DNA from 3 places in the Rhizobium sp. NLR16a genome. Region 2 is predicted to be linked to each of the others. Evidence: predicted binding sites of a transcription regulator. Region 2 holds the regulator's gene; each other region holds the start of a gene.
What was found. The regulator HrcA, encoded in region 2, represses chaperone genes, less so after heat shock. The targets are predictions, from matches to a motif close to GTTAGCACTCNCNNNNNGNGAGTGCTAAC.
Positions count from the first base shown of each region.

Region 1 (6,213 bases), 1.0 Mb from region 2:
GAACCTCGGCCGGTTCCGGCATGAAGGAAAGGCGCGTCGACCGCTTGCGACCGTCCAGGCCGATATAGGAAAGCAGGATCCAATCCTGTTCTACGACGGCGGGAAGATGGCGCCCTCGCCTTGCCCTTGCGGTGCCGCGGACTTCAAAAAGATCGGCGAAATCGGCCCCGAACGAGATCTGAATGCGAACTTGTTGCCGCCGCTCGTCATAATTCCTCACAGCCAGCCGTTCATAACAACTGGCATTCCAGAGAAAGCGCGATCTGCGCAGATGAATCACGTCATGGCCCAGAACCAGCCTTCCTTTCTCATCGAACTGATCAGGATTGGTGAGATCGCAGGTCAGCGTCGCATTGTCGTCCCGCAGCGTCGACGACAGCAGCATCGGCCGCTGTTCGTTGATCGTCAGGTAAAGATGCGAGAGATGACGAGTGTCCCGGTGAAAAAGGCCTTCCGGGCTGCCGGGACCGGAAAGAGCATCGCCATTATGGTCGAAGACGGCGAAAGTATCGCCGTGCTTCAATGTACGCGGCCGGCGCTCCTGCAGCGATGCGGCGGCCGGAATGAAGAACTGAGCGACGGGCGCCACCACGCCTGACGATGCTGTGGCGGGGTTGCTGTCCGCAGATACGTTCGACATGGTCTCCTCCTCCTTGCCTCAGGCGACAGCCTGCAGGTCGAGCGCTTGACCATTCGACCGGCGGAGGGGCGCGGCTTTGATGCGAACGCCCGGCAGGTTGCGATAGATGTCGAGATAGTCGCACGCCATTCGCTGTGCGGTGAAGCGCTTTTCAAACGCGGCCCGCACCTTGCGCCGATCGAGGCGCAGCGCCCATTCGACATTTTCGGCCGCCTCGGTGACGCTGTCGACCAGGATGCCGGAGATGCCATTGTCAATGACCTCGGGAACCGAGCCACAGCCGAAAGCGATGACCGGCGTGCCGCAGGCCATGGCCTCGATCATCACCAGCCCGAAGGGCTCCGGCCAGTCGATCGGGAAGAGCAGAGCGCCTGCATTTCCGAGGAAGTCAGCTTTCTCACGTTCGTCGATCTCGCCGATAAATTCTACATGCGGATGGCTCTTAACGATCGGCTCGATGACGGTTTCCCAATAGACCTTGTCGGCATTATCGATCTTGGCGGCGATCTTCAGAGGCATGCCGACTTTTGCCGCGATCTGAATGGCTCGGTCGGGGCGCTTTTCCGGAGAGATCCGACCAAGGAAGGCCAGGTAGTTACCCCTAGGGTTCTCCGTGAATGGAAGAAGATCGGCCGGGAGACCATGATAGACCGTCCCGCGCCAGTCGACTGGTGGCATCGGGTGACGCTGATCATTGGAGATCGACACCAATGGAATATCGGGGAAAGCGGCGTAGAACGGCTTGAGATCCGGCAAGTCGAGCCGCCCGTGCAGCGTGGTCACGGTGCGATCGGCGAAATCGCGGATCAGCGGGAAATGCAGCAGGTCGATGTGGAAATGCAGCACGTCGAACTCATGCGCCCGCCTCCGGATCTCCTCGAGCATCACGACCTGATGCGGTAGATGGTCCCTGACCGCAGGGTTGAGCCGCAAGGCGACGTCCGCACACGACACGAGTGTCGCCCGTGTGACGGAATCGCCGCTGGCAAAGAGCGTGACCTCATGTCCCTTTGCCACGAGTTCTTCAGTAAGGTAGGAAACGATCCGCTCCGTCCCGCCGTACAGCTTTGGGGGAACGCTCTCGGCGAGCGGTGCAATCTGAGCGATCTTCATCGGCAAAACTCCTCAGTTGAGCAAAGAGCCGTCGGCAAAAATCATGCCTGCGTCTTCGAGAGGCACACGGCAGGCCAGACGGAGAGTCAGGTTTCGAACAGCGGTCGGCGCCGTCCTCCTTTCCAATAGCTGCACAAGCAAAGGCCGGGAAATCGGGGGGTGGGTGGTTTTCGACGACGGGTCCTGTGGGAACTCAGGGAAGCGGACGTATCCTGCCTCGCGGATGGGCGATCGCCATTATCCAAAGCCTTCAGCGCTTCAAGGATCTCGTTATAGGATACAGCTCTTTCGGCCCCAGGGTAAAGGCGGAGGGCTGGTACGGATTCGACTGCGAAGATATCGGATGCCCATGAAGCGAGAATTGCCCGCTTCTCGTCGTTGTCGATCTCGGCGGCGGCAAGCACGTCACGCGGGTGACCGAAATGCTTCGCCGGATGAAGCAGATGCGCCGCACTGATAGCTGCCACGGCATTCTGCTGTATGGAATTGCTGATGTTTTCCTTTCTCATAGCTTGGCTCCATTGATGTCGACCGATGGAACTTGTTTCATTCGGTAGTGCGTAGCACGGCCCGCCCCGAGGGCAGAGCGGGCCGAGCGATCGCTTAGAAGTCCATGCCGGCGCCGGCGGGCATGGCCGGAGCAGCTTCCTTCTTCGGCTTTTCGGCGATCATCGCTTCCGTCGTCACCAGCAGGCCGGCAACCGAAGCTGCATCCTGAAGTGCGGTGCGAACGACCTTGGCCGGATCGATGACGCCCTGCGCGTAGAGATCGCCATATTCACCGGTCTGGGCGTTCCAGCCATAGGAAAATTCGCTCTTTTCACGCAGCTTGCCGACGATGATGGAGCCTTCGGCGCCGGCGTTTTCGGCGATCTGGCGAACCGGGGCCTCGATCGCCCGGCGCACGATTTCAACGCCGACCCGCTGGTCGTCATTGGCAGTCTTCAAATTGTCGAGCGCCTTGACCGCGCGCAGCAGCGCCACACCTCCACCGGGCAGGATGCCTTCCTCGACCGCCGCGCGTGTTGCATGCAGCGCGTCGTCGACGCGATCCTTCTTCTCCTTCACTTCGACTTCCGTCGAGCCGCCGACGCGGATGACGGCAACACCGCCGGCGAGCTTGGCAAGACGTTCCTGCAGCTTCTCGCGATCATAGTCGGAGGTGGTTTCTTCGATCTGCGCGCGGATCTGAGCGGTGCGACCGTCGAGTTCCGCTTTCGAACCAGCACCGTCGATGATGGTGGTATTTTCCTTTTCGATGGCCACCTTCTTTGCCCGGCCGAGCATATTGAGCGTCACATTCTCAAGCTTGATGCCGAGATCTTCGGAGATGACGGTGCCGCCGGTCAGGATGGCGATGTCTTCAAGCATGGCCTTGCGGCGGTCGCCGAAGCCAGGCGCCTTGACGGCAGCGATCTTCAGGCCGCCGCGCAGCTTGTTGACGACCAAGGTCGCAAGGGCTTCTCCTTCGACGTCTTCAGCAATGATGAGGAGCGGCTTGCCGGACTGAACCACGGCTTCGAGAACCGGCAGCATCGACTGCAGGTTCGACAGCTTCTTCTCATGAATGAGGATATAGGGATCCTCCAGTTCGACCCGCATCTTGTCCTGATTGGTGACGAAATAGGGGCTCAGATAACCGCGGTCGAATTGCATGCCTTCGACGACCTCGAGTTCGGTTTCGGCAGTCTTGGCCTCTTCAACGGTGATGACGCCTTCGTTGCCAACCTTCTCCATTGCTTCGGCAAGGTAGCGGCCGATCTCGGAATCACCATTGGCGGAGATCGTGCCGACCTGGGCAATTTCGGCATTGTTGGAGATCTTGCGGGCGTTAGTTTTCAGTTCCGCGACGACAGCGTCGACGGCGAGATCGATGCCGCGTTTCAGGTCCATCGGGTTCATGCCGGAGGCGACCGCCTTGGCGCCCTCCTTGACAATCGCCTGGGCGAGCACCGTCGCAGTCGTGGTGCCGTCGCCGGCGAGGTCGTTGGTCTTCGATGCGACTTCGCGCAGCATCTGCGCGCCCATGTTTTCGAACTTGTCTTCGAGCTCGATTTCCTTGGCAACCGAAACGCCGTCCTTGGTGATGCGCGGCGCGCCGAAGGACTTGTCGATCACGACGTTACGGCCTTTCGGGCCCAGCGTCACCTTCACGGCATTGGCCAGCACATCGACCCCACGCAGCATGCGTTCACGGGCATCGCTATGAAATTTCACTTCTTTCGCAGCCATTCTTTCACTCCTTCAATAGGCAGCTTTTTGACTCATGCGCGGACATGCCTCAGGCGGCGATCTTTTCGGCCGCCTGGGCTTCAATAATGCCCATGACATCGCTTTCCTTCATGATCAGCAGGTCCTCGCCGTTGATCTTGATCTCAGTGCCGGACCACTTGCCGAACAGAACGCGATCGCCGACCTTGACGTCGAGCGCCTGGATCTGGCCGGCCTCGTTGCGTGCACCGGGACCGACGGCGATGACCTCGCCTTCCTGCGGCTTTTCCTTGGCAGTGTCGGGAATGATGATGCCGCCCTTGGTCTTTTCCTCGGAATCGACGCGGCGGACGAGAATGCGATCATGAAGCGGTCGGAACGACATGTTTTCCTCCAATGGACAAACAATAGTGATGTTATTCCCCTGGCCGGACCGGATGACCAGTCCGGGCGGGTGCAAAACCTCGATCGAGCGTTCTGCGCGCAATGATCTGGTTTTGCGGTTTTTCCATTTCAAGAGGGCGCCATAAAAAAATTAGCACTCGTGCGAAGTGGCTGCTAACATCCTGTAAAGGAACAATAAACACGGTGGACGCGTTTCAGAAATCCGTTGATGGCTGCAAAATTTTGCGCCACCTTTCGAGCGTCACGAAACGGAGATGAAGTATGCGATTTTCCTCAGATCTGGAACGTCAGCTGAACGGCTATGGGCTGACCACTGCACATATCCTCTATCGCATTCCTGATTTTGAATCCGTGTTGCAGACCTATGTCTGGCAGGATTACGATCTTGCCCCGGACTTTCCGGAGATGCATAAGTTTCTCGAGTTCTGGCAGTCCTCCCTCGACGGGCCGTTGCATTCTGTTCGCTACACCCACCAGCGGCTGATCGGGCCGAACGAGTGGCGCCGCGTCATGGGCGAGTTCAAACTCCACTAAGTCGAACCGAACCATCCCAGAGAGACGTGCGTGTTGCCATAGGCGTATAGTGTCGCCTGGTAATCACTCGTGCTCAGCCGGACAAGGCCATGTCGGCGGCGCCGAGAGGCCGGCGGGCAGTTTGGTCGAGGCGTCACCGCAGGCGAGGTCGATCTGTGCCTGTTCGAGCCCGGCGGCAGCCGAGAGGTCGAGGCCTTCGATGCGAGTCAAGAACATGAAGGCGCGCTCGAAGATTAACGGGCCTTCGAAGGTGGCGTGGGAAAGGTCAGCGCGGGAGAGATTGGCGAAAGAGAATTTCACCCCCGTCAGCACCGCCTTGTCGAAATCGGCGCGGCCGAGTTCGGCCTTTTCGAAGCTCGCGCCGGAGAGCCGGGCGCCGGCAAAATTGGCGCGCTGCAGCTCGGCGCCGGCAAAGGAAGCGCCTTCGGCGGCAATATTGGCGAAGCTGGCGCGATAGGCCTCGACCTTGGCGAAGTTGGCCCCTTCGGCATGTGACCCCTCAAGCGAGGCCCGCACCAAGCTCGCCTTTTCCAGATTGGCGGATTTGAAATTCGAACCGCTGAGATCGGTCAGCGAGAAATCGGTGCTGAAGAGATTGGCGCCTTGGAGGTCACTGCCCTGCAACATCAGGTTTTTCTTCGTGCATTCCTGCCAGTCGAGCTTCGGCGAGGCCGTGCTGCCACAATCGGCAGCACGCGAGGAAATCGGAGCAGCGGCGAGAAGAAGGAAGGCAAGGAGGCCGAGCGGCGATCTATGCATTACCATTGAACTGTTGAACTCCATGACGCTTATCACGCCGCCTCTCGCGAAGCAGGCGGCCTCTCTTTTCTACACAGCTCAGAATACAATAAAAAGATAGTGACCGCTCCGGCAATGATTTGCCGGTCACTCCGTCCGGCAAGCGCTCATCCTCCGTCGGCCTTGCCCGAGCAAGTAGGTCAATCGGCCTCGCCGGGCAGGCGAAGCTCCATGCAGGTGAGGTCCAGCCAACGGCCGAACTTGGTGCCGACCTCGGAAAATCTGCCGACAATACGGAAGCCGAGCTTTTCGTGCAGCCGGATCGAGGCGGTGTTGTCGGCCTCGATGCCGGCGATCATCACATGGATATTGGCGGCCGCCGCACGCGCAATCAATTCGCGCATCAGGGCCTCGCCGATGCCGGCGCTGCGATGATCTTTCTCGACATAGACGGAATGCTCGACCGTGTGGCGATAGCCCTCGAAGGCGCGCCAGTCGCCATAGGAGGCATAGCCCGCGACCTTACCCGACTTGTCGGCGACGATGACCGGAAAGCCGCGGCCGTTGCGCGC
Region 1 is NZ_CP072865.1:2,721,177-2,727,389, forward strand. It holds gene J7U39_RS13275 (amylo-alpha-1,6-glucosidase) at 1-640, opposite strand, end outside; gene J7U39_RS13280 (glycosyltransferase family 4 protein) at 659-1,753, opposite strand; gene J7U39_RS13285 (hypothetical protein) at 1,840-2,262, opposite strand; gene groL (chaperonin GroEL) at 2,357-3,985, opposite strand; gene groES (co-chaperone GroES) at 4,035-4,349, opposite strand; gene J7U39_RS13300 (usg protein) at 4,631-4,903, shown strand; gene J7U39_RS13305 (pentapeptide repeat-containing protein) at 4,967-5,668, opposite strand; gene J7U39_RS13310 (GNAT family N-acetyltransferase) at 5,842-6,213, opposite strand, start outside.
Region 1: groES (co-chaperone GroES) is a predicted target of HrcA. The motif match lies at 4,499-4,527, and genes of this name have one in related genera.

Region 2 (6,213 bases):
AGCGCGATCCAGCCGCCGGTGATCGAGGCCGTCCGTGTGCCGCCGTCGGCCTGGATGACGTCGCAATCGAGCGTGATCTGCTTTTCGCCGAGCGCCTGCAGATCGACGACGGCGCGCAGCGACCGGCCGATCAGCCGTTGGATTTCCTGCGTGCGGCCGCCCTGCTTGCCGGCGGCGGCCTCGCGCTTCATGCGCTCGCCGGTTGCCCGCGGCAGCATGCCGTATTCGGCCGTGACCCAGCCCTTGCCGGTGTTGCGCAGCCATGGCGGCGTCTTTTCCTCGAGGCTCGCGGTGCAAAGCACGTGCGTATCGCCGAATTTCACCAGGCACGAGCCTTCCGCATGCTTGGAAAAATTGCGCTCGAACGAGACCTTGCGCATCTGGTCGGTTTTTCTGCCTGAAGGCCGCATTCTCATCTCCTGGAGTTGTTGACCGCTTCTACGATTGGCGGCGCCCATTTGCAAATTCCCTTTTGCCACGGGTGCGAGTTTGACTATATTTTCGGGAGCATCATCAGCGTGGGTTTGAAAAGGTTCATGGGCATCAGGTCGACGTCGGTTTCGGATGCCGTTGCTGCACTGGACGAACGCTCCAGGGAAATTTTCCGCCGCATCGTCGAAGGGTATCTTGAAAGCGGCGAGCCGCTCGGCTCGCGCAATCTGTCGCGCCTGCTGCCGATGTCGCTGTCGCCGGCCTCGGTGCGCAACGTCATGAGCGATCTCGAAGAGCTCGGTCTCATCTATTCCCCGCATGTCAGCGCCGGCCGGCTGCCGACCCAGATCGGGCTGCGCTTCTTCGTCGATGCCTTCATGCAGATCGGCGATCTCTCCGCCGAGGAGCGTGCCAGCATCGATCGCCAGGTGCGGGCCGAAAGCGGCGGCAATCCGGTAGAATCGATGATGAACGAGGCGAGTCGCATGCTTTCCGGCATCTCGCGCGGGGCCGGCCTCGTCATCACCTCGAAAAGCGATCCGGTGTTGAAACATGTCGAGTTCATCCGGCTTGAGCCGACAAAGGCGCTCGCTGTACTCGTCGGCGATCACGATCAGGTGGAAAACCGCATCATCGAACTGCCGGCAGGCATCACCTCGTCGCAATTGACGGAGGCGGCGAATTTCCTCAACGCCCACATGTCCGGCCAGACGCTGCCGGAGCTGCGCAAACAATTAAGCCGTCTGAAGGATGATGTCCGTCACGAACTCGATGCGCTCTCGCGCGATCTTGTCGAGCGCGGCATCGCCGTCTGGGCCGGCAGCCCGGACGAGGGAAAGCCCGCCCAGCTGATCATCCGTGGCCGCGCCAATCTGCTGGAAGGCCTCGCCGGCGCCGAGGATCTCGACCGGCTGCGCATGCTGTTCGATGATCTCGAAAAGAAGGATAGCCTGATCGAGCTTCTTAACCTGGCCGAAAGTGGTTCGGGCGTTCGGATCTTCATCGGTTCGGAAAACAAGCTCTTCTCGCTGTCCGGCTCGTCGCTCATCGTCGCGCCTTATCGCGACGAGGACGACCGGATTGTCGGCGCTGTCGGTGTCATCGGCCCGACGCGGCTCAATTATTCCCGTATCGTGCCGATGGTGGATTATACCGCCCAGCTCGTCTCCCGCCTGTCGCGCAATCCGCTTTGATGTCATCACTGGCGAAGCTGCGGAATTTTCGCTTCTTCGTCACGCAGACTTGATTTTTTCCGGTCAAACCTCGATATCGGGCGCATCTGAAAACACCAACCGGAGACCGTCATGACCGATGAAACGACGAAAAACGGACCTGACGCAACTGCGGCCAACGCCGCAGCCGACGCTGCCGTCAACGTCGAAACAGCCACTGCCGGGCAGGAGGAGGCAAACCAGCCGGATCCGCTCGACCTCCTGAAGGCCGAGAATGCCGAGCTGCGTGACCGCTATCTGCGCCTTGCCGCCGAGATGGATAATCTGCGCCGCCGCACCGAGCGCGAGGTCAAGGATGCAAAATCCTATTCCGTCGCCGGTTTCGCCCGGGACATGCTCGCCGTCTCGGACAATTTGCGCCGGGCGCTGGACGCCATCTCTCCGGAGACCAAGGCCACGGCCGATGCCGGCCTCACCACGCTGATCGAAGGTGTGGAGATGACCGAGCGCGCGATGCTCGCGGCGCTGGAGCGCCACGGCGTTCGCAAGCTGGAGCCGGTTGGCCAGAAATTCGATCCGAATTTCCATCAGGCGATGTTCGAAGTGCCGAACTCCGAAGTGCCGAACAATACCGTCGTCCAGGTCGTGCAGGCCGGCTTCACCATCGGCGAACGCGTCCTGCGCCCGGCCATGGTCGGCGTCGCCAAGGGTGGCCCGAAGCCGGTCGAGGCCGAGATCAATTCCGTCTTCGACGAGAAGGACGCCTGAGCTCGGTTTCCCTCTCCGGCTCGGAGAAGGAGATAAAAATCAGATGCGGGCGAAGCGTTCGATCAGCAGATCGAAGAAGCCGTCCGCATCGACATGGCGCATGACCTTGGCATTGCGCTTGCGGTCGGTCACATGCCACCAGTCGACGACGGTCATCCCGACGGTGAGTTCGGACTGGACCTCGATTTCGACATTGCAGTCCCGGCCCTGGAAAAGCTCTGGTTTCAGCAGATAGGCGACAACCGTCGGGTCGTGCAGCGGCCCGCCGTCGGAACCGTATTTCTCGATATCGAAGCGTTCGAAGAATTCCAGCATTTCGACCATGGCCTTTGCCGGCGCCGTGCCGATCTCGGCCATGCGCTTGACCCGGTCCTTGCGGGTCAGCAGCTGGTGCGTCACGTCGAGCGGCATCATCACGATCGGGACGCCGGAGCGGAAAACGATGTCGGCGGCTTCGGGGTCGACATAAATGTTGAATTCGGCGGCCGGTGTGATGTTGCCGCCCTCGAAAAAGCCACCGCCCATCATCACCAGCTCGCGAACGCGGGCAACGATGTCGGGCGCCCTCTGGAAGGCCATGCCGATATTGGTGAGCGGCCCGAGCGTGCAGAGCGTCACTGTGCCCTCCGGCTCGCGGCGCAGCGTCTCGATGATGAAATCGACGGAGTGGCCGGGCTGCAGCGCCATCGTCGGTTCGGGCAGATCAGGGCCGTCGAGCCCGGTCTTGCCATGCACATGCTCTGCCGTCACCAGCTTGCGGGCGATCGGCCTATCGGCTCCGGCGAAAACCTTTACATCCGTGCGGCTGCAGAGCTCGCAGACGATGCGCGCGTTGCGGCTGGTGAATGACAGCGGCACGTTGCCAGCGACCGTCGTGATCCCCAGCACCTCGAGCTCATCGCGGCTGCCGAAAGCCAGCATGATGGCGGCCGCGTCATCCTGGCCGGGATCCGTGTCGATGATGATCTTTCTCGCGCTTGCCATTCCACTCGTCCCGTTTCCGCCATGCCGGTTGTCCCGGCAGACACCATCTCTTCATTTCCCGTCGCAAATCGGCACATTACGCGCGGGCATGTTTTGATGCGAGGCAGCAGGTCCTTTGTCAAGCAAGGAGGCGGCCGCGGCCATTCGAAAATTGACAGATGTTTAAATTGGGGAGGGTCGTGCGCGCCTTGCAGCGCCGTAATCATGCCCCCATATTAGCGGCATCCGGATGCTGCGCTTGAGGTCCGGGATGGTCGCTTGCATCAAGGACTTGAAAAGAGATGAGCCGCATTACGCCTTTCGCCAGCCCTTTGCTTCTGGGCTTCGACGCCATGGAAAAGACGCTGGAGCGCATTTCCAAGGCGAGCGACGGATACCCGCCTTACAATATCGAACGCATCGCCGCCGACAGCGGCGCCCCCGAACGTCTGCGCATCACCCTTGCGGTTGCCGGTTTCAGCGAGGAGGAGCTTGATGTCTCCACCGAGGAGAACCAGCTTGTGATCCGCGGCCGCCAGCTGGAGCAGGGCGAGCGGGACTATCTCTATCGCGGCATCGCCGCCCGCCAGTTTCAGCGCACCTTCGTGCTGGCCGACGGCATGCAGGTGCTTGGCGCCGGCCTCAAGAACGGTCTGCTCTCCGTCGATCTAATTCGTCCCGAACCCGCCCGCATGGTCAAGAAAATTAACATTTCGGTTTCACAGTAGCACAACGGTTTGTCGAACCGTTGGTCCCTTCTCCCGGAGGAACAGGAATGTTGATGAAAGAAGCCACGTCTCGCTTGACCAAATCCGAGCTTGCCCACATCGGCAACGGCGAGGTCGCCTATATCAGAAAGATGCGCACTGAAGAGGTCGCCAAGTGCTTCCCAGAGGCACCGGATATCGATCCGAACGTCGATCTCTGGGCACTCTTCGGCGCCGACGGCACGCCCATCCTTCTGACGGACAACCGCTCCAGCACCTTCTTCAAGGCGGCCGAAGACGAATTGAAGACAGTCAGTCTGCACTGACCGTCAAACGCCATCAGTGCCTATGAAAAACCAAATGCCATCATGCATTTGAAAGCCATACTGCTTCGGAACTAATCGTCGTTGGTGCCGCACGGCACTACATGGCCTTCAATTGCTTCCAGCGCAGTGTTCGCTGAAGTCAGATCTTCCTGAATGTCAGATAGGCCGAGGAACGGCCCTCGCGGCGCGCTTTCGTCTCGTAGCGCGTGCTCGGCCAGCCCTCATAGGGGGTCAGCCAATCCGCCGCGTTTTCCGCCATCCAGTCGAAGCCGCCATGGTCGCGGCATTTGATCAGCGTCCAGTTCACATAGGTGTCGATGTCGGAGGCGAAGCAGAAAAGGCCGCCGGGCTTCAGCACGCGATGAAAGCGGTCGAGATTGGTCTTCGAGACGAAGCGGCGCTTCCAGTGCTTCCGCTTCGGCCATGGGTCGGGATAGAGCAGATCAATCTTGTCGAGCGTGCCATCCGGCAGCCAGTCGAGCAGTTGCGTTGCATCGTCATTATAGACGCGGATATTGGAGGCACCGGTTTCGCCGATGCGCGACAAAAGCTTCTGCATCGAATTGACGAAGGGTTCGACGCCGATGAAACCGGTCGAAGGTCTTTCGAGCGCCCGATGAATCAGATGTTCGCCGCCGCCGAAACCGATTTCCAGCCGCAATGTCGTGACCGGGATCGGGAAGAGGGATGTCAGCGGCTCCGGGGGAGCCGCCGAGAGATCGATGAGGAATGCCGGGAGCAGGCTGTTCAGCGTTTCCGCCTGCTGTTCGCGCAGGGCCTTTCCCTTGCGGCGACCGAAAAAGGCTTCGGTCGCCCGTCCCCGGCGCTCCATATCCGTCATGCAGCAGCCTTGGTCTTGACGGCTTCCTTGAGCGCCTTGACGAGGTCGGTGCGCTCCCAGGAGAACGAGCCGTCACGGCCGGCCTTGCGGCCGAAATGGCCGTAGGCCGAGGTCTTGGCGTAGATTGGCTTGTTGAGGTCGAGGTGACGGCGGATGCCCGATGGCGAGAGGTCCATATTCTGACGGATCGCCGCTTCGACCTGGTCTTCCGACACACCCTTGCCGGTGCCGTGCAGGTCGACATAGATCGACAGCGGCTGCGCGACGCCGATGGCGTAGGAGAGTTGGATCGTGCAGCGGTCGGCAAGGCCGGCGGCGACGACGTTCTTGGCGAGGTAGCGGGCGGCATAGGCAGCCGAACGGTCGACCTTGGTCGTGTCCTTGCCGGAGAATGCGCCGCCGCCATGCGGAGCCGCACCGCCATAGGTGTCAACGATGATCTTGCGGCCGGTGAGGCCTGCATCGCCGTCCGGTCCGCCGATGACGAACTTGCCGGTCGGGTTGATGTACCACTTGCAATCCTCGGCGATCTTCAGTTCGCCGAGTGCTTCGCGGATATAGGGTTCGACGACCGCGCGAACCTTCTTGGAATCCCAGCTCTCGTCGAGATGCTGGGTCGAAAGCACGATCGAGGTCACTTCCGACGGCTTGCCGTCGACGTAACGCACGGTCACCTGGCTCTTGGCGTCGGGGCCGAGCTTGGCGACTTCGCCGTCACCCTTCTTGCGGGCGGCTGCTAGCAGCTGCAGAATCCTGTGGGAATAATAGATCGGGGCCGGCATCAGGTCCGGCGTTTCCTTGCAGGCGTAACCGAACATGATGCCCTGGTCGCCGGCGCCCTCGTCGCCCTGCTGGTCGGCGGCGCTGTCGACGCCCTGGGCGATGTCGGCCGACTGAGAGTGCAGCAGCACGTCGATCTTTGCCTTCTTCCAGTGGAAGCCGTCCTGCTCGTAGCCGATATCCTTGATGGCGCGGCGGGCGGCGGCCTTGAACTTCGAGGGATT
Region 2 is NZ_CP072865.1:3,754,564-3,760,776, reverse strand. It holds gene rph (ribonuclease PH) at 1-410, opposite strand, end outside; gene hrcA (heat-inducible transcriptional repressor HrcA) at 537-1,625, shown strand; gene grpE (nucleotide exchange factor GrpE) at 1,737-2,372, shown strand; gene J7U39_RS18215 (nucleoside hydrolase) at 2,412-3,356, opposite strand; gene J7U39_RS18210 (Hsp20 family protein) at 3,638-4,063, shown strand; gene J7U39_RS18205 (DUF1150 family protein) at 4,111-4,368, shown strand; gene J7U39_RS18200 (tRNA (guanosine(46)-N(7))-methyltransferase TrmB) at 4,508-5,209, opposite strand; gene metK (methionine adenosyltransferase) at 5,206-6,213, opposite strand, start outside.

Region 3 (6,213 bases), on a different replicon from region 2:
TGCTTATGCCGGCGTCGAGAGCTGCGGTCACTTCCGAGAGCTTGCGTTCGAGCTCCTCCTCGTCGTCGGCGAGGACTTCGACGATATTGATGCCATCGGTCACCGCGTCCGGTTCATCCGGAAAAAAGCGGGCGATGCCGGTCCAGACGATGTCGCGTCTCGCAAGACCAAGTACTTTCTCATCGATGGTCTCCACCGAGGCGACCTTCAGCGCCGCGAGATCGCGGGCGTCTTCCAGGGCGGTATTGAAATCGCCATAGCGGATATTGATCAGCGCCGCATGAGCGGGGATCGGCAGAAGGTTGAGTTCGGCTTCGGCGATCAAAGCCAGCGTTCCCTCCGATCCGCAGAGAACGGCGTTGAGGTCGAAGCATCCGTCGTCGCGCCTGACATGGGCGAGGTCGTAGCCGGTCATGTAGCGATTGAGTTTCGGGAAAACCTCAGTGATCCGGTCCCGCTTTTCGCGTGTGATCCGCTCCACCGTTCTGTGGATCTCGCCGACGCGGTCCTTACCTGCGACGATCTCATCGAGCGCTTCCGCATCGAGCGGGCGCGACCAAAAATCGGAGCCGTCCACCAGCACGATGCGCAATCCGAGAATATGGTTGCTGGTCTTGCCGTAGAGGCAGGAACCCTGGCCACAGGCGTCGGTGGAGATCATGCCGCCGATCGTGGCGCGGTTGGAGGTGGAGAGTTCGGGCGCGAAAAAGAGACCGTAAGGTTTCAGCGCCTGGTTCAACTGATCCTTGACGACGCCCGCCTGCACGCGCGCGACCCTGCGGACGGGATCGATTTCGAGAATGGACCTCATGTGCCGCGAACAATCCACCACCACGCCAGATGTCAGGGATTGCCCGTTCGTGCCGGTGCCGCCGCCGCGCGGTGCAATACTTATTCCGCGGAACGTGGGTTCTGCCAGCACGGACGCTAGGTGCTGCAGGTCTTCTACGCCTCGCGGAAAAAGGATGCCCGTCGGCTCAAGCTGGTAAATGGAATTGTCGGTCGAAAATACGGTTCGGCTGGCCGGGCCGGTCTCGATGTCGCCCTCGAATCCCGCTTCGACGAGCCGCTGGAAAAACCCTGTGGCGGGGAGGGCGAGGGTAACCTTCGGCTGGAGGCGTGGAATCATTGCGAACCTTCAGAATGCACTCGAACTCTGTCACTAGCGCATCAGCCCCAGAATCGGAATCGATTTCCGAGGGCGATGTGAGGATCAAGTGCCACGGCTCCTTGCAGCGGCTGATAAAACGCGCAACGCCAGTCCCAGTCCCAGTCCCAGTCCCAGTCCCAGTCCCAGTCCCAGTCCCAGTCCCTGTCCCTGTCCGTGTGCGCGGCGGAGGCTGCATTATATCAGCCTTCGCCGTGACGGTTCCGTGCAGTCAGTGAGCAGCCGGTGGGCGTCCGTTTGTCTCGAAGAGACCGCGAGCCGCCTCGACCATCGCCTGCAGATGATTGGGATCGCGCACGCCCTGTCGGTAGAGCTCGATGATGATGCTCGCCATTCGTTCGGCTTCGTCGCTGTCTCTTGCCACTGCGTAATCGGCGCTGAGCTTGTCGAAGACGCGCTGGCAGGTTTCGAGATCGCGGGAGTCCAGCGGCACCTGCGATCGGTTTAGGATCGTTTGAACCATCTTCATTCCCTCGGAAAAGGCCCGCCAGGCGTGTCCAGGCGAGCCTGCGGCCTTGTCTTAAAAGTCCATACCGGCGCCGGGGGGCATCGCCGGAGGAGCATCCTTCTTCGGCTTTTCGGCGATCATCGCTTCCGTCGTCACCAGCAGGCCGGCGATGGAAGATGCGTCCTGTAGCGCGGTGCGGACGACCTTGGCCGGATCGATGACGCCCTGCGCGTAGAGATCGCCGAATTCGCCGGTCTGAGCGTTCCAGCCATAGGAAAATTCGCTCTTCTCGCGCAGCTTGCCGACAACGACCGAACCTTCGGCGCCGGCGTTTTCGGCGATCTGGCGAGCCGGGGCCTCGAGCGCACGGCGCACGATTTCGACGCCGACCCGCTGATCGTCATTGGCAGTCTTCAAATTGTCGAGTGCCTTGACAGCGCGCAGCAGCGCCACACCGCCACCGGGCAGGATGCCCTCCTCGACCGCCGCGCGTGTTGCATGCAGCGCGTCGTCGACGCGATCCTTCTTCTCCTTCACCTCGACTTCCGTCGAGCCGCCGACGCGGATGACGGCAACACCGCCGGCGAGCTTGGCAAGACGTTCCTGCAGCTTCTCGCGATCATAGTCGGAGGTGGTTTCTTCAATCTGGGCCTTGATCTGGGCGATGCGGCCTGAAATCTCCTCCTTCGAACCGACGCCGTCGATGATGGTCGTGTTTTCCTTCTCGACCGTGATCTTTTTTGCCCGGCCGAGCATATTGAGCGTCACATTCTCAAGCTTGATGCCGAGATCTTCGGAGATGACGGTGCCGCCGGTCAGGATGGCGATGTCTTCAAGCATGGCCTTGCGGCGGTCGCCGAAGCCAGGCGCCTTGACGGCAGCGATCTTCAGGCCGCCGCGCAGCTTGTTGACGACCAAGGTCGCAAGGGCTTCTCCTTCGACGTCTTCAGCGATGATGAGGAGCGGCTTGCCGGACTGAACCACGGCTTCGAGGATCGGCAGCATCGCCTGCAGGTTCGACAGCTTCTTCTCATGAATGAGAATATAGGGATCCTCGAATTCGACCCGCATCTTGTCGGCATTGGTGACGAAATAGGGGCTCAAATAGCCGCGGTCGAACTGCATGCCTTCGACGACCTCGAGTTCGGTTTCGGCGGTCTTGGCTTCTTCAACGGTGATGACGCCGTCATTGCCGACCTTTTGCACGGCCTCCGCCAGGAAGCGGCCGATTTCCGCATCGCCATTGGCGGAGATGGTGCCGACCTGGGCAATTTCGGCATTGTTGGATATCTTGCGGGCGTTGGCCTTCAGTTCTTCGACGATAGCGCTGACGGCGAGATCGATGCCGCGTTTCAGGTCCATCGGGTTCATGCCTGATGTCACGGCCTTGGCGCCCTCCTTGACGATCGCCTGGGCGAGCACCGTCGCAGTCGTGGTGCCGTCGCCGGCGATGTCGCTGGTCTTCGAAGCGACTTCGCGGACCATCTGGGCACCCATGTTTTCGAACTTGTCTTCGAGCTCGATTTCCTTGGCAACCGAAACGCCGTCCTTGGTGATGCGCGGCGCGCCGAACGACTTGTCGATCACGACGTTACGGCCTTTCGGACCCAGTGTCACCTTTACGGCGTTGGCCAGGATGTCGACACCGCGCAGCATTTTTTCGCGGGCTTCGACGCTGAATTTGACTTCTTTAGCAGCCATGTCCTCACTCCTTCATCGGCAGCTAGCGCATGTCGCCAAGTGTACAGCGGTTTTGCGAGAACGACATGCGAAGAAATTAAGATCCAAAGCGCGAGGGACGACCCTCAGAGATCGCAACGCGCTTTAGCGTTGACTTCCGACTTGATGGACTCAGGCGGCCTCTTTCCGCTCGCTCTGAGCTTCGATGATACCCATCACGTCGCTTTCCTTCATGATCAGCAGGTCTTCGCCATCGATCTTGATCTCCGTGCCGGACCACTTGCCGAACAGGATGCGATCGCCGACCTTGACGTCGAGTGCCTGGATTTGGCCGGCATCGTCGCGTGCGCCGGGACCGACGGCGATGACCTCGCCTTCCTGCGGCTTTTCCCTGGCGGTGTCGGGAATGATGATGCCGCCCTTGGTCTTTTCCTCGGAATCGACGCGGCGGACGAGAATGCGGTCATGAAGCGGTCGGAACGACATGTCTTCCTCCATAGACAAACAATGACGACGGTGTCGGTGCTGGCCGGACCGGATTGATGAGATCCGGACGGGTGCAAGTCGCGCGCATTGCGCGAATGATCTGGTTCGAGCGTTTTTCGATTTCAAGAGGAGCAGGAGAAAAATTAGCACTCTCTGCTGTCGACTGCTAGCAACTCTCCCGGGAACAGAAGCCCCCTTCCTGCGTTCGACATAATGAAGATAGTCGTCCCCTCGTCTCGAAGGCGAGTTCAAACTGCACAAGGCTTGAATCCGGACGTCGGCGTTCCTAGCTCTCTGGCGATCGAGGCTCGATGAGCTCGATCACCGTCCCACGTCTTAGGAGTGAGTGACATGGAAGAGAAGACCAATATAATCAAAGACCTCAGTATCGAGGAACGCGAGGAGATCTTCGTCGATATCGCTCGCACGCTGGAGGATACGGCGCGTGAGGCTCTTGTCGAAGGCAATACGCAATTTGCCGTGCTCTCCAACAACATGGCCGAAGCGATCCGCGTCAATGCCGACGAACTCGCCAGGGACGATCCCGAGAATGCCGAGCGCGTGTTGCTCCAGGCAACGGCGATGATCTCGCAGTTCGAGGCCGTGCACCCCTATCGCATGGTAAGCATGGCCGTTCACTGATTGCCGGCAGGACGGCTTGGCTTGGCCGCCCGCTCGAATCAATCGCCAGCATGCGGAACTCTCGCGGCTGGCGGAGGTTATTGGATCACAGCATCGAAAGGTGATCCATGACCACTTCCCCAACCAACATCTCACCCGAGAGTGGAACCGACGATGCGCGCTCCTTCGACACGCAGCAAGCTGAGGCCGATCGCCAGGCGGCATTGGAAGCCGCCCGCTGCAATGTGCGTTCGACGTTGGATCGCGAGAGCGGCACCGAGACCCCAAGCCTGAAACTGGCGAGGGAGTATCTCAGTCTCGGCGGGCGGCGCCGGTCCAAGATCGACGACAACATCACCACTGTTCGTCAATGGAATGAGGATCCCCCGGCGGCCGAACGCTTTTGGAAAGAGCGAGTGGAGACGCTTTCAAAGGATCAGCGCAAACAGGTGGAGGATTTTCTTCCGACCATCAACACGCCTTGAAGATGGCCGCCCGGCTCGTCGCCGCGCGCCAAATTGAGTAGCGAGGTCAGGTCGAAACTGGAGAAGATCATGGCCATAGATAAACACGAGCAGATACGCCGGCGCGCCTATGAAATCTGGGAAGCCGAAGGCCGCCCTGAAGGTTCGGACCTGCGTCACTGGATGCAAGCTTGCGACGAACTGGCTGGCGAAGACGAGCATGAGACGCTGCAAGACCTGCTTGATCAAGACGACAGAGATGATGCGGCCTTGCTGCAAGGAGCCGGGGAAAGCGGTGATCTCGATCCGCCGCGAGCCGACCTTGGTGTTGCCGGCTCCACGACGCCCGATATCGAGATAACAACCGGGGAGAACCCTTCCCGGCGAAAAATCAGAAGGACCGAAGGACCGTAACCGCCATGCAGCATCTCGACCATGCCATGCAAATCGCCTTAGAGGCGCATGAAGGGCAGGTGGACAAGACCGGGCGGCCATTCTTTGAGCATTGCCAGCGGGTCGCGCTTCTCGTGTCGGGAGACGAGGCGCGAACGGTTGCCTATCTTCACGACGTCGCCGAAAAAGGCAGTGGCTGGACGCTCGACAGGTTAAGGGAGGAAGGCTTCCCGCCGGCGATCATCTCTGCGGTGGATGCCTTGACGCGGCGGCCCGAGGAGCCTGACGACGAATTCGTCAGACGCGCCGCATCGAATTCGCTGGCCCTGCCAGTCAAACAGGCGGACCTTGAAGACAATCTCCGACAGGCCGAACAAGCCGGCAAGAAAACCGAAAAATACCAGCGCGGTCTGGATCTCCTGCACGACATCCGGAACGAACGCTAGGTCTGTTCGGGCGGTGCCGGCGAAAGTCCCGAAGAATGTCTGCCGTGCGTCCTCTTGCATCACCGGATATTTTCCGCCTCGCTCGCAACCATTCTTCAACCATAGAAAGCGGAGCACCCTGAGGCCGACCTGAGGTGAGGGTCGTGTTAACCGGTACGACCTATAGTCGCGCCCATGTGGATGAACGAGGGAACGGTCGTGTCCGGCGAACTGCACACAATCTTGGCAATGGATGGCACGTTGGCAGGCCTGCAGGGTGTCGGCGACGCCCTCGAGCGACATGGTATCGTGCTGCGCGTTCACCTCGACCGAGCTGAGTTTCACGAATGCGCCGCCAAACGACCGCTGCCGGCGCTCATTCTGCTGGACGCCCTGTCGCCGGAGGGAGGTGGGCTCGAAGACTGCCGGCGTTTCAAATCAAAGCCTATAACGTGTGATATTCCAGTCATCATTCTGGTCTCGCCGGAGGACGAGGAGAGCCGGATCGGAGGGCTTGCCGCCGGTGCG
Region 3 is NZ_CP072866.1:347,961-354,173, forward strand. It holds gene J7U39_RS21365 (FAD-binding and (Fe-S)-binding domain-containing protein) at 1-1,129, opposite strand, end outside; gene J7U39_RS21370 (hypothetical protein) at 1,380-1,631, opposite strand; gene groL (chaperonin GroEL) at 1,689-3,317, opposite strand; gene J7U39_RS21380 (co-chaperone GroES) at 3,468-3,782, opposite strand; gene J7U39_RS21385 (hypothetical protein) at 4,134-4,424, shown strand; gene J7U39_RS21390 (hypothetical protein) at 4,532-4,888, shown strand; gene J7U39_RS21395 (DUF2934 domain-containing protein) at 4,958-5,281, shown strand; gene J7U39_RS21400 (HD domain-containing protein) at 5,287-5,706, shown strand; gene J7U39_RS21405 (PAS-domain containing protein) at 5,881-6,213, shown strand, end outside.
Region 3: J7U39_RS21380 (co-chaperone GroES) is a predicted target of HrcA. The motif match lies at 3,925-3,953, and genes of this name have one in related genera.